2 regions of the Ferdinandcohnia sp. SAFN-114 genome follow, and region 1 is predicted to be linked to the other one. Evidence: riboswitches for the same ligand, from Rfam matches in the RefSeq annotation. Region 1 holds a riboswitch; the other holds the start of a gene.
What was found. A riboswitch is a leader RNA that binds a small molecule or an ion and turns the genes downstream of it on or off. The one in region 1 is predicted to bind cyclic di-AMP.
Positions count from the first base shown of each region.

Region 1 (7,514 bases):
TCATGACATCTTATACAAATATTCAAAGCATTGAGGTTGAAACCTTCATTGAAGACTCGCTATACATTAACGGGAATAAGGATGAAATCAAACAGGTCTTGATAAATATTATTAAAAACGCAATAGAAGCAATTGGAAATGACGGCTTATTGCAAATAAATGCTTTTGCAACAGACCAAGACATTATTGTTAAAATCACTGACAATGGTCCTGGAATGACAAAAGAACAACTTTCCAAAATAGGTACCCCTTTTTATTCAACAAAAGATAAAGGAACTGGCGTAGGGCTGACCATTTGTTTTCAAATTATTGAGCAATTAAAAGGTTCAATCGATGTAGAAAGTACGGTTGGGATAGGAACCTCTTTTCTTATCAAGTTACCAATATCCAAAAATCCTCCAATATATTAAAACATGAGGTGATGCATAATGTGTGGTCGATTTACTCTTTTTGCAGAGTACGAAGATATACTTAACCGTTTTGATATTAAAGCGGCAATTGAACAAGATTTATATCAACCAAGCTATAACATTGCCCCTTCACATTCGGTCCTTTCAGTTATAAATGACGGTACACAAAATCGCTTAGGTTATTTACGTTGGGGCTTTGTACCTTCATGGGCAAAGGATGAGAAAGTCGGATATAAAATGATCAATGCACGCGCTGAATCATTGGCTGAAAAACCAAGCTTCAGACATGCCTTTAAACATAGACGCTGTCTGATTATTGCGGATAGCTTTTATGAATGGAAAAAAGGGCCTAACAAAACAAAAACACCGATACGAATTAAATTAAAATCGAATGATATATTCGCAATGGCGGGAATCTGGGAACGTTGGAAATCTCCGGATGGGCATACCTTATATTCTTGTTCAATCATTACCACAACCCCAAACGAACTAATGAGGGATATTCACGATCGTATGCCAGTTATATTAAATAAAGAGGACGAACAAGCATGGCTTAATCCATCTCTAAAGGATGTATCGAGGGTTTCACATCTACTCAAACCACTGACTGCTGACAACATGGAGGCATATGAGGTTTCGTCTTTAGTAAACTCGCCTAGCAATAACTCACCAAATTTAATTCAAAAAATATGTTAATGAAGAAAACGACTAATTTCTATCACGGATTAGTTGTTTTTTATTTTTTTTAAAGCTAATTATCTCAAAACTATTATTTTAGTATACCGAAACTCTTGTGACTATAAGGTAGTCATTTTTACTTATGTATAGGTTTGAGAAACTTGATTTCTATGATCAATAATGCCTATACTTTCATAACTTTCCTTTATGTCAAAGAGTTCTATGTTTTTTAAATACCAAATTTTTCACCTTAAAATTTCATTTCCAACTCTTAAATTTTATACACAATTGACAATTTTCGTGTTAAACTAACAAATATTATATTATTCATATAATATTAATTTCATAAGATAATAAGATGGACAACCATGAAAAAGGGGGAAAGAATATGAAAGAAATCTTTTACAAATGGAATCAGATTAGCCTAGTTAAACGTATATTTGGTGGTATTATCGTTGGTATCCTATTAGCATTAGTCGTACCAGAAGGAGCAAAATGGGTTAGTATTTTTGGTTCATTATTTGTAGGTGCACTAAAAGCTGTTGCACCTGTATTGGTCTTATTCTTAGTTATTGACGCCATCTCTAAACACAGAAGTGGAACCCAAACAAATATCAAATCGATTATCGGCTTATACGCAATAAGTACATTCTTAGCTGGATTCGTAGCCGTTTTGGCAAGTTTTATCTTTCCAGTAAATCTGTCACTTGTTTCTGGTGCAGAAGACCTTTCACCTCCAAGTGGTATTTTAGAGGTCCTTCAAACATTACTATTTAATATTGTAGACAATCCGATTAATGCCCTAATGAATGCAAACTACATCGGAATTCTAGCTTGGGCAGTTGTTCTTGGAATTGCATTAAAAAATGCAAACGACACAACTAAGACATTAATTACCAACGTATCTGATGCAATCGCAACAGTCGTAAAATGGGTAATCAGCCTAGCTCCTATCGGAATCATGGGTCTAGTGTTCGACGCATTTGTAACAAATGGACTATCTGCATTAATGGAATATGGAAAAATCCTAGGCCTTTTACTTGGCTGTATGTTCTTTATTGCACTTATTGTGAATCCTTTAATTGTCTATTTCTACATTCGTCAAAACCCATATCCACTTGTATTTAGATGTCTAAGAGAAAGTGGGCTAACAGCCTTCTTTACTCGAAGCTCAGCAGCAAACATTCCGGTTAATATGAACCTTTGTGAAAAACTAGGATTAAATAAAGATACTTATTCTATTTCAATCCCATTAGGCGGAACTGTAAATATGGCTGGTGCCGCAGTAACGATTTCTGTTCTTACTCTTGCAGCTGTTCATACACTCGGCATTCAAGTTGATTTTGCAACAGCTCTAATTCTTAGCGTCTTATCAGCAATTTCAGCAGCAGGTGCATCTGGTGTTGCCGGTGGGTCACTTTTACTTGTTCCTTTAGCGTCAAGCTTATTCGGAATTCCGAACGATGTTGCCATGCAAGTCGTTGCAGTTGGTTTCATCATCGGTGTCCTACAAGACTCTTGTGAAACTGCTCTTAACTCATCATCGGACGTACTTTTCACTGCAACTGCTGAATATGCTAAGAAACGTAAAGAAAAGAAGAATGTTACGGTTAAGTCGGCTTAATCCTTTATTTAAACATATTAATAAACACAATAAGACAAAGGGACTGATACGTTCTCTTTGTCTTTTTTTATCAAGATTGTTTTTTAATAATTTTTTCTCTGTTATCTGTTTGTGGAGGCTCCTCCAACCACCCATGTTTAATCATAATATTTGCCCCATCCTCAGCGTACATCGAAATTTCTGGAATTAATGATGCATATCTAAATCCTATATCTCTCCTTGGACTAGCCGCCATGGCCATTCCGAAATTCCCAATCCCCGCTGCAATCATAGCTGACACATGAAACATAATAAGTTTATCAGAGAAAACACTCGCATTACTATCTGTAACAGCTGAATCCCAACTCATTGGAGCAGGAAGATCCTCTTTGATTAAAAAGTCGCTAAAAAGTTCTATATATTTTTGCGAAAGTTTCTTTCCTCTTACTAAGAATTTTTTTACATCATCACCTTTTGCAGTTTGTGCAAATCCTGTCATCAGTACCTTACCAATCGCATTGGTCTGTATATTTAAAAATAAATGACTAATTTCAATAGAGGTTAGTGCTCTTTTCTTCCCCATGAAACCAGCTAAAAAATGCTGTTTCTCTACAAAATCAACCTTGTCGGGAATAGATATATACGGAGGTCTTACATATATTCCTTGTTTTAACATTAATTCACGTGTTTGGTCCTGCAATTCAACACCTAAATTTAATACCCGCTTATGAAAAGCAATTACATCGGGCCGTGTCGCAAGGCCCAGTGCTCCACTACTACCTGCCATTCCGAGAATAGACATTTGCCTTAGGTACATTAATACGAAAGTATCAGAAAATAGTCTAGGAGCTTTAAAATCTACATCCTGTTCTGTAAATCCTAATGGGATAGGAAATTCTTCTTTTTCAAAAATTTCACGTACAATTTTTTGGTTTTCTTTAGATGCTTCCAGTGTATATTCAATAATTGGACGTACTTCCTCATCTTCAACTTTATCTAAAAAATACAAATTAACACATTCAGCTAACGTATCGTTTATGTATTGTGTCCATAAGCTCGACATCTCCGCAGCTGTTAGACGAATCTTGTTTTTATCCTCCATGTGAACGACCAACCTCCCAGTCTAGTCCTAACAAGGATACTTTCTCCAAAAACGGATAAAATTATTATAATTATTATCCAAAGTCTAAAAATAAACGCAAAAAAATCACTTGAGAAAACTCAAGTGATCTCATGATGATTCCGAGAGGGCTCGAACCTCCGACCCCTACCCTGTCAAGGTAGTGCTCTCCCAGCTGAGCTACGGAATCACTATATGAATAATTCATAATATACATCCGTTTTGAGTGTTTGTCAATTAAATTCTAGTCATTTTATCGTGAATACATAATTTTGTGGTTTTTGCTATTTGTCGTTCACTATTTTCCTATGAAAATATTAACATCGTAAAAACCATAAATATATGTTATTATTGACATATATTCATTTTATTTGTATAAATATAATATCAAGGCAAAGTACAATTTAATAGTCGCTGAATTCCCATTTTTGGGAAACGGGGGAACCATAAACGTGCAAAAGAGCACACGGGGTGAATCCTTTTTTATAAAGGTAGGAGATACTCTTCATCCGAATCCGACAGCTAACCTCGTAAGCATTTGGAGAGAGCATTGTTGCGCAATTTTATCGATAAGCCACGAGCCACACTCTCGTGGTTTTTTGTGTCTTACGAAAAGAATGCTGTTCTTCGACATGCGCATTCCCATTTGTTTTGCCAAAAAAAGAAAACACTTTCAATACAACTTAGAGGAGGTTTTTTATGTCATTAACTAAAAAGATTTTATTAGGTTTAGGTCTTGGTGCACTTGTAGGTCTTATCTTAAACGTAACGTCACCTTCCATTTTTGAACTTGCGAATACGTGGTTATTCGTACCACTTGGTCAAATTTTCTTGAATTTAATTAAAATGCTTGTTGTTCCAATTGTCTTAGTTTCTATTACTCTAGGAGTTACAGGCCTTGGTGATCCTAAGAAACTCGGAAGAATTGGTGCCAAAACGATCACTTATTTTTTAGCAACAACAACGATAGCGATTACAATTGCTATCGCGCTAGCTTCCATTTTCAAGCCTGGCGCTGGTGGAGCCTTTGATACGCAAGGGGCTACTTATGAAGGGGCAACTGAAGCTCCTCCATTTATGGAAACACTAATTGGAATTATCCCGACAAATCCATTTACGTCAATGACTGATGGAAATATGCTTCAAATTATTGCATTTGCTATTTTTATAGGTTTTGCTCTAACCGTGTTAGGCGAAAAAACAAAAGGTATTGTTAATTTATTTGAGCAAGCAAATGAAGTGTTAATGTATCTTGTTAATCTTGTAATGAAGACGGCTCCATATGGTACGTTCGGCTTAATAGCGACTGCTATTGGTGGCCAAGGGTATGCTGCAATTAAAGCCATGCTTGCTTACTTCTTAATTGTACTTGCCGCTTTACTTGTTCACGCAGCCATTACTTATGGTGGTACGATTGCAGTATTGGCAAAACGAAACCCTATTGAGTTTTTCAAAGGTTTTGCACCTGCGATGACGGTTGCTTTTAGTACATCAAGTAGTAGTGCCACTCTTCCTGTATCTATGGATACTGCACAAAAAAATCTAAAGGTTCCTGAACCAATTAGTAGCTTTGTTCAACCATTAGGTGCGACTATCAATATGGACGGTACAGCTATTATGCAAGGTGTTGCCACCATCTTCATTGCACAGGTATACGGATTTGATCTAACGTTTACGCAAATTATTATGGTTATCCTAACAGCTGTGCTTGCAAGTGTAGGTACCGCTGGTGTTCCTGGTGTTGGTTTAATCATGCTTGCCATGGTTCTAAATCAAGTTGGTTTGCCACCAGAAGGTATCGGTTTAATTATTGGTATTGATCGATTACTTGATATGACACGTACTGCTATTAATATCACAGGTGATGCAGCGTGTGCTGTATATGTTGCAGAATCTGAAAAGAAACATACGGATGAAGCAGCCGCTTAATGCGTAATATGTACCGAAAGCGACAGGAAGTTTTTCCTGTCGCTTTCCTATTTTTCAAGCGTTATAATAATGATGCAGATTAACTTAATCGATTGTTTGGAGGTTTAAAAAGATGACGATTAATAAAAGCACTGTTAGGGAAATGACTATACATAGTAAGCTTTTAAATGAAGAACTTGAGCTTATCGTTTATTTGCCTGCCACCTTTTCCCCTCTCTATAAATATAATGTTCTCATCGCTCAGGATGGGCGCGATTATTTTAATCTTGGCAGGGTTGCGAGAATTGCGGATAAGCTAATTGAAACAGGTGAAATAAGCAATACCATAATTGTGGGGGTTCCTTATAAAAGTGTCGCAGACCGCCGCAAAAAATATCACCCTGATGGTGAGCAGCATCATTTGTATAAGCGCTTTTTAGGAGAAGAACTGGTACCCTTTCTTGACCAAGAGTTCTCAACCTTTCAGATGGGGCAAGGTCGAGCATTAATTGGGGATTCACTTGCAGCGACTATTTCGCTTTTAACAGCAATTGAATACCCTCATACCTTTGGAAAGGTAATCATGCAATCTCCCCTTGTAAATGATCATGTTCTGTTGCAGGTTGAACGTTTTGCAGACCCTCATCTCCTTGACTTATATCATATAATCGGGACAGGTGAAACCGAAGTAAAAACAACAAAAGGTGATATTGAGGATTTTTTAACGCCAAACCGAAAATTACACGAACTCATCACGAGCAAAGGTTATCCTTGCTTTTATGAAGAATTCAACGGAAACCATACGTGGAAATATTGGCAACCTGATTTACCAAGGGCCCTTTCAAAAATGCTCAAATAACTGTTTTTTATTCTATCATTTTCAAATATTTGTTATAATTAAGTTATCATTTTTCGTATTACAACATTAGGTACTTTACGTTTTGAAATTTAAAACTATAGGAGGGCAAAACAAATGAAATATGGCATTGTTATCTTCCCATCCAAAAATCTGCAAGACATCGCAAATTCATATCGTAAACGCTATGATCCGCATTATGCATTAATTCCACCGCATATCACGGTAAAAAATGCATTCGAGGCATCCGATAATGAAATTGTGGATATTACAAGGGAATTAGCAGCGGTTACCAAACAGGTAAATCCATTTACATTAACTGTATTAAAGGTAAGTTCTTTTTCCCCAGTAAATAATGTAATTTATTTAAAAGTAGATCCTAATGAACAATTACAAAAACTACATAATGCACTTCACTCTGGTTATTTTGCAGGTGAACCTGAGTATGCGTTTGTTCCACATATTACAATTGGGCAAAAACTATCTAGCGATGAACATTCAGATGTGTATGGCCAATTACGTATGTTAAAAATGGAGCACGAAGAGCAAATTGACCGTATCCACCTCCTCTATCAGTTAGAAAATGGATCTTGGACCGTTTATGAAACATTTCGTTTAGGAAAGGAAAATTGATTACACCATGGAAGCAAGAATTGTAACGAACAACAAAGAAAGAGACGATGCTTATACGATTAGAAAAGTGGTTTTCGTCGATGAACAAAAGGTACCTCTTGAAGAAGAGATTGATCAATTTGAAGATGAAGCTACACATGTTGTCCTCTATGATCACAATAATCCTGTAGGAGCTGGACGTTTTCGTGTGCTTGACGAATACGGCAAAGTAGAACGCATTTGTGTTCTCGCTTCACACCGAAAAAAAGGTGCTGGGAATATTATTATGCATAAAATGGAGGACATTGCAAAAGAAAGTGGCATTTC
Region 1 is NZ_JBPFDQ010000119.1:3,788-11,301, reverse strand. Features, by position in the region: gene ACR65M_RS24525 (ATP-binding protein) at 1-410, shown strand, start outside; gene ACR65M_RS24520 (SOS response-associated peptidase) at 429-1,106, shown strand; gene sstT (serine/threonine transporter SstT) at 1,477-2,712, shown strand; gene ACR65M_RS24510 (DUF3231 family protein) at 2,783-3,793, opposite strand; tRNA gene ACR65M_RS24505 (tRNA-Val) at 3,929-4,001, opposite strand; cyclic di-AMP (ydaO/yuaA leader) riboswitch at 4,214-4,364, shown strand; gene ACR65M_RS24500 (dicarboxylate/amino acid:cation symporter) at 4,511-5,740, shown strand; gene ACR65M_RS24495 (alpha/beta hydrolase) at 5,853-6,578, shown strand; gene ACR65M_RS24490 (YjcG family protein) at 6,693-7,208, shown strand; gene ACR65M_RS24485 (GNAT family N-acetyltransferase) at 7,216-7,514, shown strand, end outside.

Region 2 (7,514 bases), on a different contig from region 1:
AACAAAAGCGATGAAAACATCACTTGATAAAGGGGCTGTTACTCATCTATCGATTCCTAAGGATCTTTTTACAGTGAATACAACTGCAAAAATTCAGCGGGAACCAAAAATGATACAGACTACCTCATCTATAGATGAAAAAGTTATCACAGAGGTAGTTGAATTAATGAAAAACGCAAAAAAACCAATGATTTTAGCTGGTCTTGGGGCAATACATGCTGTTAAAGAAGTAGAAAAACTAGCAGAACTTTGGGGAGCGGGTATCCTTGTAAGCCTAGGTGCAAAAGGGGTGTTTCATCAATCATGTACGAACTTTTTAGGAGGAATTGGACAAGGGGGAAACCCTCATGCTAAAGATCTTTTTCAAGAGTCAGATGTCGTATTATTAGTAGGGAACTTGTGGTGGCCGGAAGGATATGTTCCAGAGCATGCGAAGTTGATTCAAATTGATGTTGCGAAAGAGAATATCGGGAAAGGTATACCTGTTGAGTTAGGTATTGTAGGTTCAGCTGAAATGCTTGTCCCCCTGTTAACGAAAAGTCTTCATAGCGTTTCACAAAATCAAACTTGGGTAACAAACATCCAGAAGATAAAAGAAACGTGGGACACACAAAACGAGCAAGAAGGCTTACAATCTTCCCAACCGCTCCATCCATCAAGAATTGTTAGAGCTATTGAAAATACTGTTCAAAACGATGCGATTATTACTCTAGACACGGGTGATGTAACTGTTTGGTTCAATCGTAATTTTCGCTCAACTAAACAACAAATCATCTTTTCAGGAGAATGGCGAACAATGGGATTTGGTTTACCTGCAGCTCTTGCAGCCAAACTATGCTTTCCAGGGAAGCAAGTGGTTGCAGTTGTTGGAGATGGCGGAATCGAAATGACTTTAGCCGATTTATTAACGGCCATCCGGTATAACTTAAGTATCACAGTCATCATTTTCAATAATCATGCGTTACAAATGGAACGCGATAAAATGATAGCCAGCGGAAGTATTCAAAAGGATGTGGACTTAACGAATCCTGACTTTGTAAAAATTGCCGAAGCTTGCTCGTGGAAAGGCTATTCAATCACAGAAGAAAGTGAATTAGAGGATACCCTTGAAAAAGCATTTTTACATAATGGTCCAGCATTGATCGAGGTTGAAACTGCGCCAACTTTTCATCCAGAAACAAAGAGTTGACCGTGGAAAGCTAGTTTCCCGCCCCACAGGTATGTTACCGCTTTAGTTAATCAGGGGTGGGACCCTCTACTGGAAATGATTCAATAGTTTACTAGAATATTATTTTAGTATAAAATCAATATAGAACATTGTTGCTTAATCTTTATCTAGAGCGGGGGACCCAAATTCTTCATGCGGGATTTTTCCGCTATTGGTGAATTCTTAAATAGAAGGGGCTTATTGTTTCCTATAGTCCTAACCTGAAAGCTAACCTCGTAAGCAATCGAGTGGGAACAGTATGGTAGAATAGTAAATCGGCAACGGCCGGTTTTTTGTTACCTTATCTTTCTATATGTTTCCCTTACCTGAGTAATCAGAATCAAATTATTAAGAAGGTGGGGTAATTTATGAAAAAATTCAAATTAAGTTTGGCAAGCCAAATTTTAATTGGTCTTATTTTAGGTATTATCGTTGGTGGCATTTTCTATGGAAGTGAAACTGCCCAAAGTGTCCTGCAGCCATTCGGAGATCTTTTCTTACGATTAATTAAAATGATTGTCGTGCCAATTGTTCTTTCGAGTATTATCGTTGCGATAGCTGGTGTTGGTGATTTAAAATCAGTCGGCAAGTTAGGTGCTAAATCCCTGACATATTTTATTGGCATGACCATGGTCGCAATTGCAGTCGGTCTTATTTCTGCAAATTTATTCCAACCAGGTGCTGGACTAGTAATGGACCAGTTAGAACAAAGTGATATCTCAGGTTATGTAGAAACATCAGAAGCGCAAGAAGGAAAATCTATAACGGATACACTCCTTCATATTGTTCCAACAAATCCGTTCCAAGCTATGGTTGAAGGAGATATGCTAGCAACTATTTTCTTTGCAGTTGTTTTCGGTCTTGGAATTGCAGCTATAGGCGAAAAAGGAAAACCGGTTTTACGTTTCTTTGAGGGTATGGCAAATGCCATGTTTTATGTGACAAATTTATTTATGAAATATGCACCGATTGGTGTTTTTGCATTAATAGGTGTAACTATCTCAAAATATGGATTCGAATCACTTATTCCATTAGGCAAGCTGGCCGTTACTGTTTATGGAACAATGATTTTCTTTGTAGTAGTTATTTTAGGCTTATTGGCTAAATTTATTGGGTTAAATATTTTTAAATTATTGAAGATGATTAAGGAAGAGTTAATCCTTGCTTTTTCAACATCCAGCTCGGAAACTGTACTTCCGAGGATTATGGATAAAATGGAACAGGCAGGAAGCCCAAAGCATATAGCGACTTTCGTTATTCCAACTGGCTATTCTTTTAATTTGGATGGATCAGTTTTATACCAAGCTATAGCGTCTTTATTTATCGCCCAAATGTATGGAATTCACTTGAGCATTGGGGAACAAATAATGCTAATGTTAATATTGATGGTAACATCCAAAGGTATGGCTGGAGTTCCTGGGGTATCCTTCGTAGTGCTATTAGCGACGTTCAGTACAATGGGTTTACCAGCTGAAGGACTGGCATTTATTGCTGGTATTGACCGTATTCTAGATATGGGACGTACCGCGGTTAACGTAGTAGGTAACTCGTTGGCAGCACTAGTTGTAGCTAAATGGGAAGGTCAATATAACCCTCCAACTAAAGTTGAAGCTGTTCAACAAGCATCGTAAATATGTGATATTAGTAAGCACATTCCGTTAATAAAGGAATGTGCTTTTTTTGTTTTAGACAAGGAACTGTGTCCCTAAAAGGCAAATACGTGGTTGCCTATTGTGGTTGATACGGTACGACTTCTTAGATAGGAGCTCGATGTTTTATCAGGGTTGTAAAAGAATAATGCGCCATTTGTTGGATCTTCACCACTGAGTGCCCTTTTTGCAGCTTCTCTATGTTGGTCGTTAGGAGTTGCTGTAAGTAACGCACCGTTTTCTGCTGGTGTAAATTGATAGTAACCGTAGCTTTTTTCAAACAAGACATCTTTAATATTGTTAGGGAATAAGGGACTATTTACACGATTCACAATTACAGCACCAACGGCAATCTGCCCTTCTAAAGATTCACCTCTCGCTTCACTGTGTATCATTTTCGCAAGCCATTCGACTTCTTCCTTGTTCACTACTTTTTGTTGTTCAGCGGCGAATGTTGTTTCGCTTTGAACCGGAGCGGGTGCAATGGTAACACCTGAAGGAATCGTCAAAGTTTGTCCAATCTGTAAGCTATCCGAAGAAAGATTATTCGCCTTTTTAATTCCATCGACAGTTGTGCCGTTCCTTGTTGCAATACTATATAACGTATCACCAGAAACAACCTGATGTGTAGTGGTAGTGGTTTGAGTAGGAACAGACTCACCACCAGAAGGAATCGTCAACGTTTGTCCGATCTGCAAAATATCGGAAGACAGATTATTTGCCTTTTTAATCCCATCGACGGTTGTGCCGTTTCTTGTTGCAATGCTATATAACGTATCACCGGAAACAACCTGATGTGTAATTGTATTGGTTTGAGTAGGAGCGGTGCCATTACCAGAAGGAATCGTCAACGTTTGTCCGATCTGCAAAATATCCGAAGAAAGATTATTCGCCCTTTTGATTTCATCTACGGTTGTACCGTTACGTGTGGCAATACTATATAAAGTATCACCGGAAACAACCTGATAAGTAGTTACATTGGTTTGAGCCGGAATGGCAGTAATGCCAACAGGAATTGTCAATGTTTGTCCAATCTGTAGAGAATCCGAAGAGAGATTATTTGCGTTCTTAATTGCATCAACGGTTGTTCCATTAGTTTGAGCAATACTATATAGTGTATCACCAGCTACTACAGTATGGGATAAAGACTTCGTTTGTGTCTTCTTTCCAGTTGCTTCAGCTGCAGAGGCTTGAGTTGCAGGCAAAGTACCAAGACCTAAGGCAGATAATAGCACTCCACCTGCCATAATCTTAACTGTTTTAACCTTCAATGTAGGAAATATTCTTTTTACAAAATTAACAGCTTTTCTTTCCATATCAGACTCTTCCACTGGGGATGAGAGTCCTAACTCAGTTGAGTACTCGGTTAAATTTTCATCAAGGTATAAGATTACTTCAATTCCGTCTTCTGTTTCGTTTAGTTTATATCGTGAAAAACCTTCCACCTATTTCACCATCCATTGTCTATTTCTATCCATTACTATCCCCAAGTTCTTTATTTTTACAAATTCATATCGTGTATTTGGTGAGGAGGTAAAAGTTGTGAGAGGTTATAAGAACGGAATAGAATGCATTAGAATGTCGAAATGTGCTATTTTAATACATAATGATTCTTAGATAGTTTATATTCAAGGGGGCAGCATGAAGAGGATACGTATTATTTATAGCTTATTAATGATATTTTTTATAACAGCCTTAGGTTTTTCCATTTACTTTTATGAACATGTGCAAACGATTAATCAAGAAATGGAAGAGGTTTATTCTCCAGAAGCATCTTTACCAAAGTATCATTTTGTATTAATAGTGGAGGAGATGGAACATGAGTATTGGCAATTAATTGGTGAAGGAGCAAAGAATGCCGGACAGAAGTATGGTGCAGCAGTGGAGTATATTGGGCCTGAAAGATCAAATACAGAAGAGCAGTTGAAACTCTTTGACAAAGCAATTAAATCAAAAGTGGATGGAATTATCGTCCAAGGCCTTAACGAACATTTTACCGACATGATAAATAAAGCGGAGCGTCAAAAAATTCCAGTTGTAACGATTGATACGGACTCTCCCGAAAGTATGCGGCATGCTTACATTGGATCAGATAATTACATGGCTGGCCAATTAGCAGGGAAAGCGTTAGTTGAAGATACTAATGGCGTGGCGAATGTTGGTATCATCACAGGTAGTTTGGACAATCCGCATCACCTAGAACGTGTAGAGGGATTTAAAGATGTTGTGGAGCAAGTAGAGGGCATAGAAATTGTAGCAGTTGAAGAGTCAAAGATTACAAGGGTGGAGGTAGAAGAAAAGGCGTACAACATATTAACGGAACATGAAAATATTACTGCCTTTTTTGGAACGAGTTCCTACAATGGGATTGGAATTGTGTCTGCAGCTAATTCTTTACAAAAGGAAAATGATATGTATGTCATTACTTTTGATACAATCGATGAAAATATGGAATTATTAAAGAACGGGGAAATTGAAGCAATTGTGGAACAGCATCCTTTTGAAATGGGTTATTTAAGTGTAGAACGAATGGTAGACATTATGAATGGCAAACAGTTTAAAGAAATTACTCATACCAATTCATCCATTATTAATAAATCTAATTTAGATTTTGGTAACGAAACAATGGTGGTTCCTTATGATAAAAATTAGAACAAAATTACTGATTTATTTTACAACCATCTTACTTTTAATTGTAATTTTGTTTGTTGTTCGTGAGCAGAGTAATCAAAGCATTATGGAACTTCATAATGAGAATGATGCGTATTTGTTTCTATTAAATGAAATTGCTAAAAAGACAAATCAAACATTTGAAACGTTACAAATATACGTGTACGAACCGCTACCTGAGAACCTAATTGAATATCAAGAAAGTAAGGAGCAACTCGTAGAACTGCAACATAGGTTTAAGGATATGGAAAAGGAAAGTATAACGAAAAAAAATTATATCAATATCATGACAAGTTTTCTTGAACAAACAGATAAGACAATAGTTGCAGTAGAAAAAAAAGACATTGAGGCTTACTCACTACTTATAAGTGAGGCAAATAATACATCTGCCTATATTCATGAAGAAACACTTAGTTTGATAAACAATGAGCTTAGCAATTACCAATCAATAGCTAAGTTATTAGATAAAAAGATTACTTATATGAAAAAGATGGCGATATCGATTCTAGTTGTGATTATCCTATTAAGTATCTTATTTGCATTATGGTTTTCCAATGGGATAACTAGCACCATTGAAAGACTTACTCTAGCAGCTAAAGAAATATCTGCTAGACGCTATATGGGAGAGGATGTTGTCGTTTCGACAAAGGACGAACTTTGGTTTTTAACAAAGACGTTTAATGAAATGAAGAGGAATATTCTTGAATCAATGAGTGAGATAGAAGAAAAGGCTAAGATGGGACAATTACTGAAGGAAATGGAATTAAAGAGCTTGCAAAATCAAATTAACCCCCATTTCCTTTTTAATACATTAAACACAATATCCAAAACATCTCTCATCGAGGGAGCGGAGAGAACAAGTGATTTAATTTCTTCAATCTCGACGTTACTCCGATATAATATAAGTAGTCTTGATCGTAAAACAATATTGAAAGATGAAGTTAAAATTGTAAAAGAGTATTTTTTTATTCAAAAGACGCGGTTTGGAGATCGAGTTGAGTTTATCGAAAACATTGATCCAAATTGCCTTGCAATTCCAATACCTTGTCTTACGCTTCAACCGATTGTTGAAAACGCATTTATTCATGGAATTGAGGGTATGGCGGAGGGTGCCAAGATTGAATTACATATATATGAAGAAGATAATATGGTGCTCATAGAAGTTAAGGACAATGGGGTAGGAATGGATGAAGAGACACTTCGAAGCTTGATGGATCCAAATGACAGCAATGAAGTAACTACGATAAAGGAAGGTACTGGTCATTCAACTGGAATTGGCATGAAAAATGTAATCAACCGTCTTGCACTATTTCAAAAAGAGAGTGAAGTTGAGGTTGTTTCAAGTATAGGAGAAGGGACCACAGTACGTATTAAATTAGTCAAAACGTAAAGAAGAATAAGTGAGGATTTTTTTATGATAAAGGTCATGTTAGTTGATGATGAACAGATTGAAAGAGATGGTTTGAAAATAATACTTAGTAAAAAGCGGGTAAATTTTGAAATTATTGCTGAGGCGAAAAATGGGAAACAAGCAGTTGATTTAGCTATCTTACATAAACCAGATTTAGTCTTCATGGATATAAAGATGCCTGAGTTTGATGGCTTAGAAGCTATTAGGAGAATCGTTTCTGTTCTTCCGCAAACAAAATTTATTATGGTCTCAGCTTTTGATACATTTGATTATGCTAGAGAAGCAATGAAATTTGGAATTAAAGAGTATTTATTAAAGCCTAGTAAAATGTCTGAAGTTATTGAGGCTTTTGATCGGATGGTCGAAGAAATTGAAAGTGAGAAGCAGAAAGAAAATGAAACAAAACAAATAAATCGACGACTTGAAAGAGCAAGTTCCTTTATTGAAATAGAATTTATTGTTTCCTTCATTATGGATCACGTTCATGAGTTTAATGAGGAAGATTGGGAAGAATGGCTAGATCTTGAGCATAAAAAAGGTTTTGTTGCTGTTTTTACATTTGAATCAGATCAACTGC
Region 2 is NZ_JBPFDQ010000037.1:31,498-39,011, forward strand. Features, by position in the region: gene ACR65M_RS13400 (thiamine pyrophosphate-binding protein) at 1-1,189, shown strand, start outside; cyclic di-AMP (ydaO/yuaA leader) riboswitch at 1,312-1,465, shown strand; gene ACR65M_RS13405 (cation:dicarboxylate symporter family transporter) at 1,576-2,838, shown strand; gene ACR65M_RS13410 (LysM peptidoglycan-binding domain-containing protein) at 2,913-4,301, opposite strand; gene ACR65M_RS13415 (sugar-binding protein) at 4,498-5,508, shown strand; gene ACR65M_RS13420 (sensor histidine kinase) at 5,495-6,916, shown strand; gene ACR65M_RS13425 (response regulator) at 6,941-7,514, shown strand, end outside.
Region 2: linked by a shared signal. The riboswitch ahead of ACR65M_RS13405 (cation:dicarboxylate symporter family transporter) and the one ahead of ACR65M_RS24500 (dicarboxylate/amino acid:cation symporter) in region 1 are both predicted to bind cyclic di-AMP.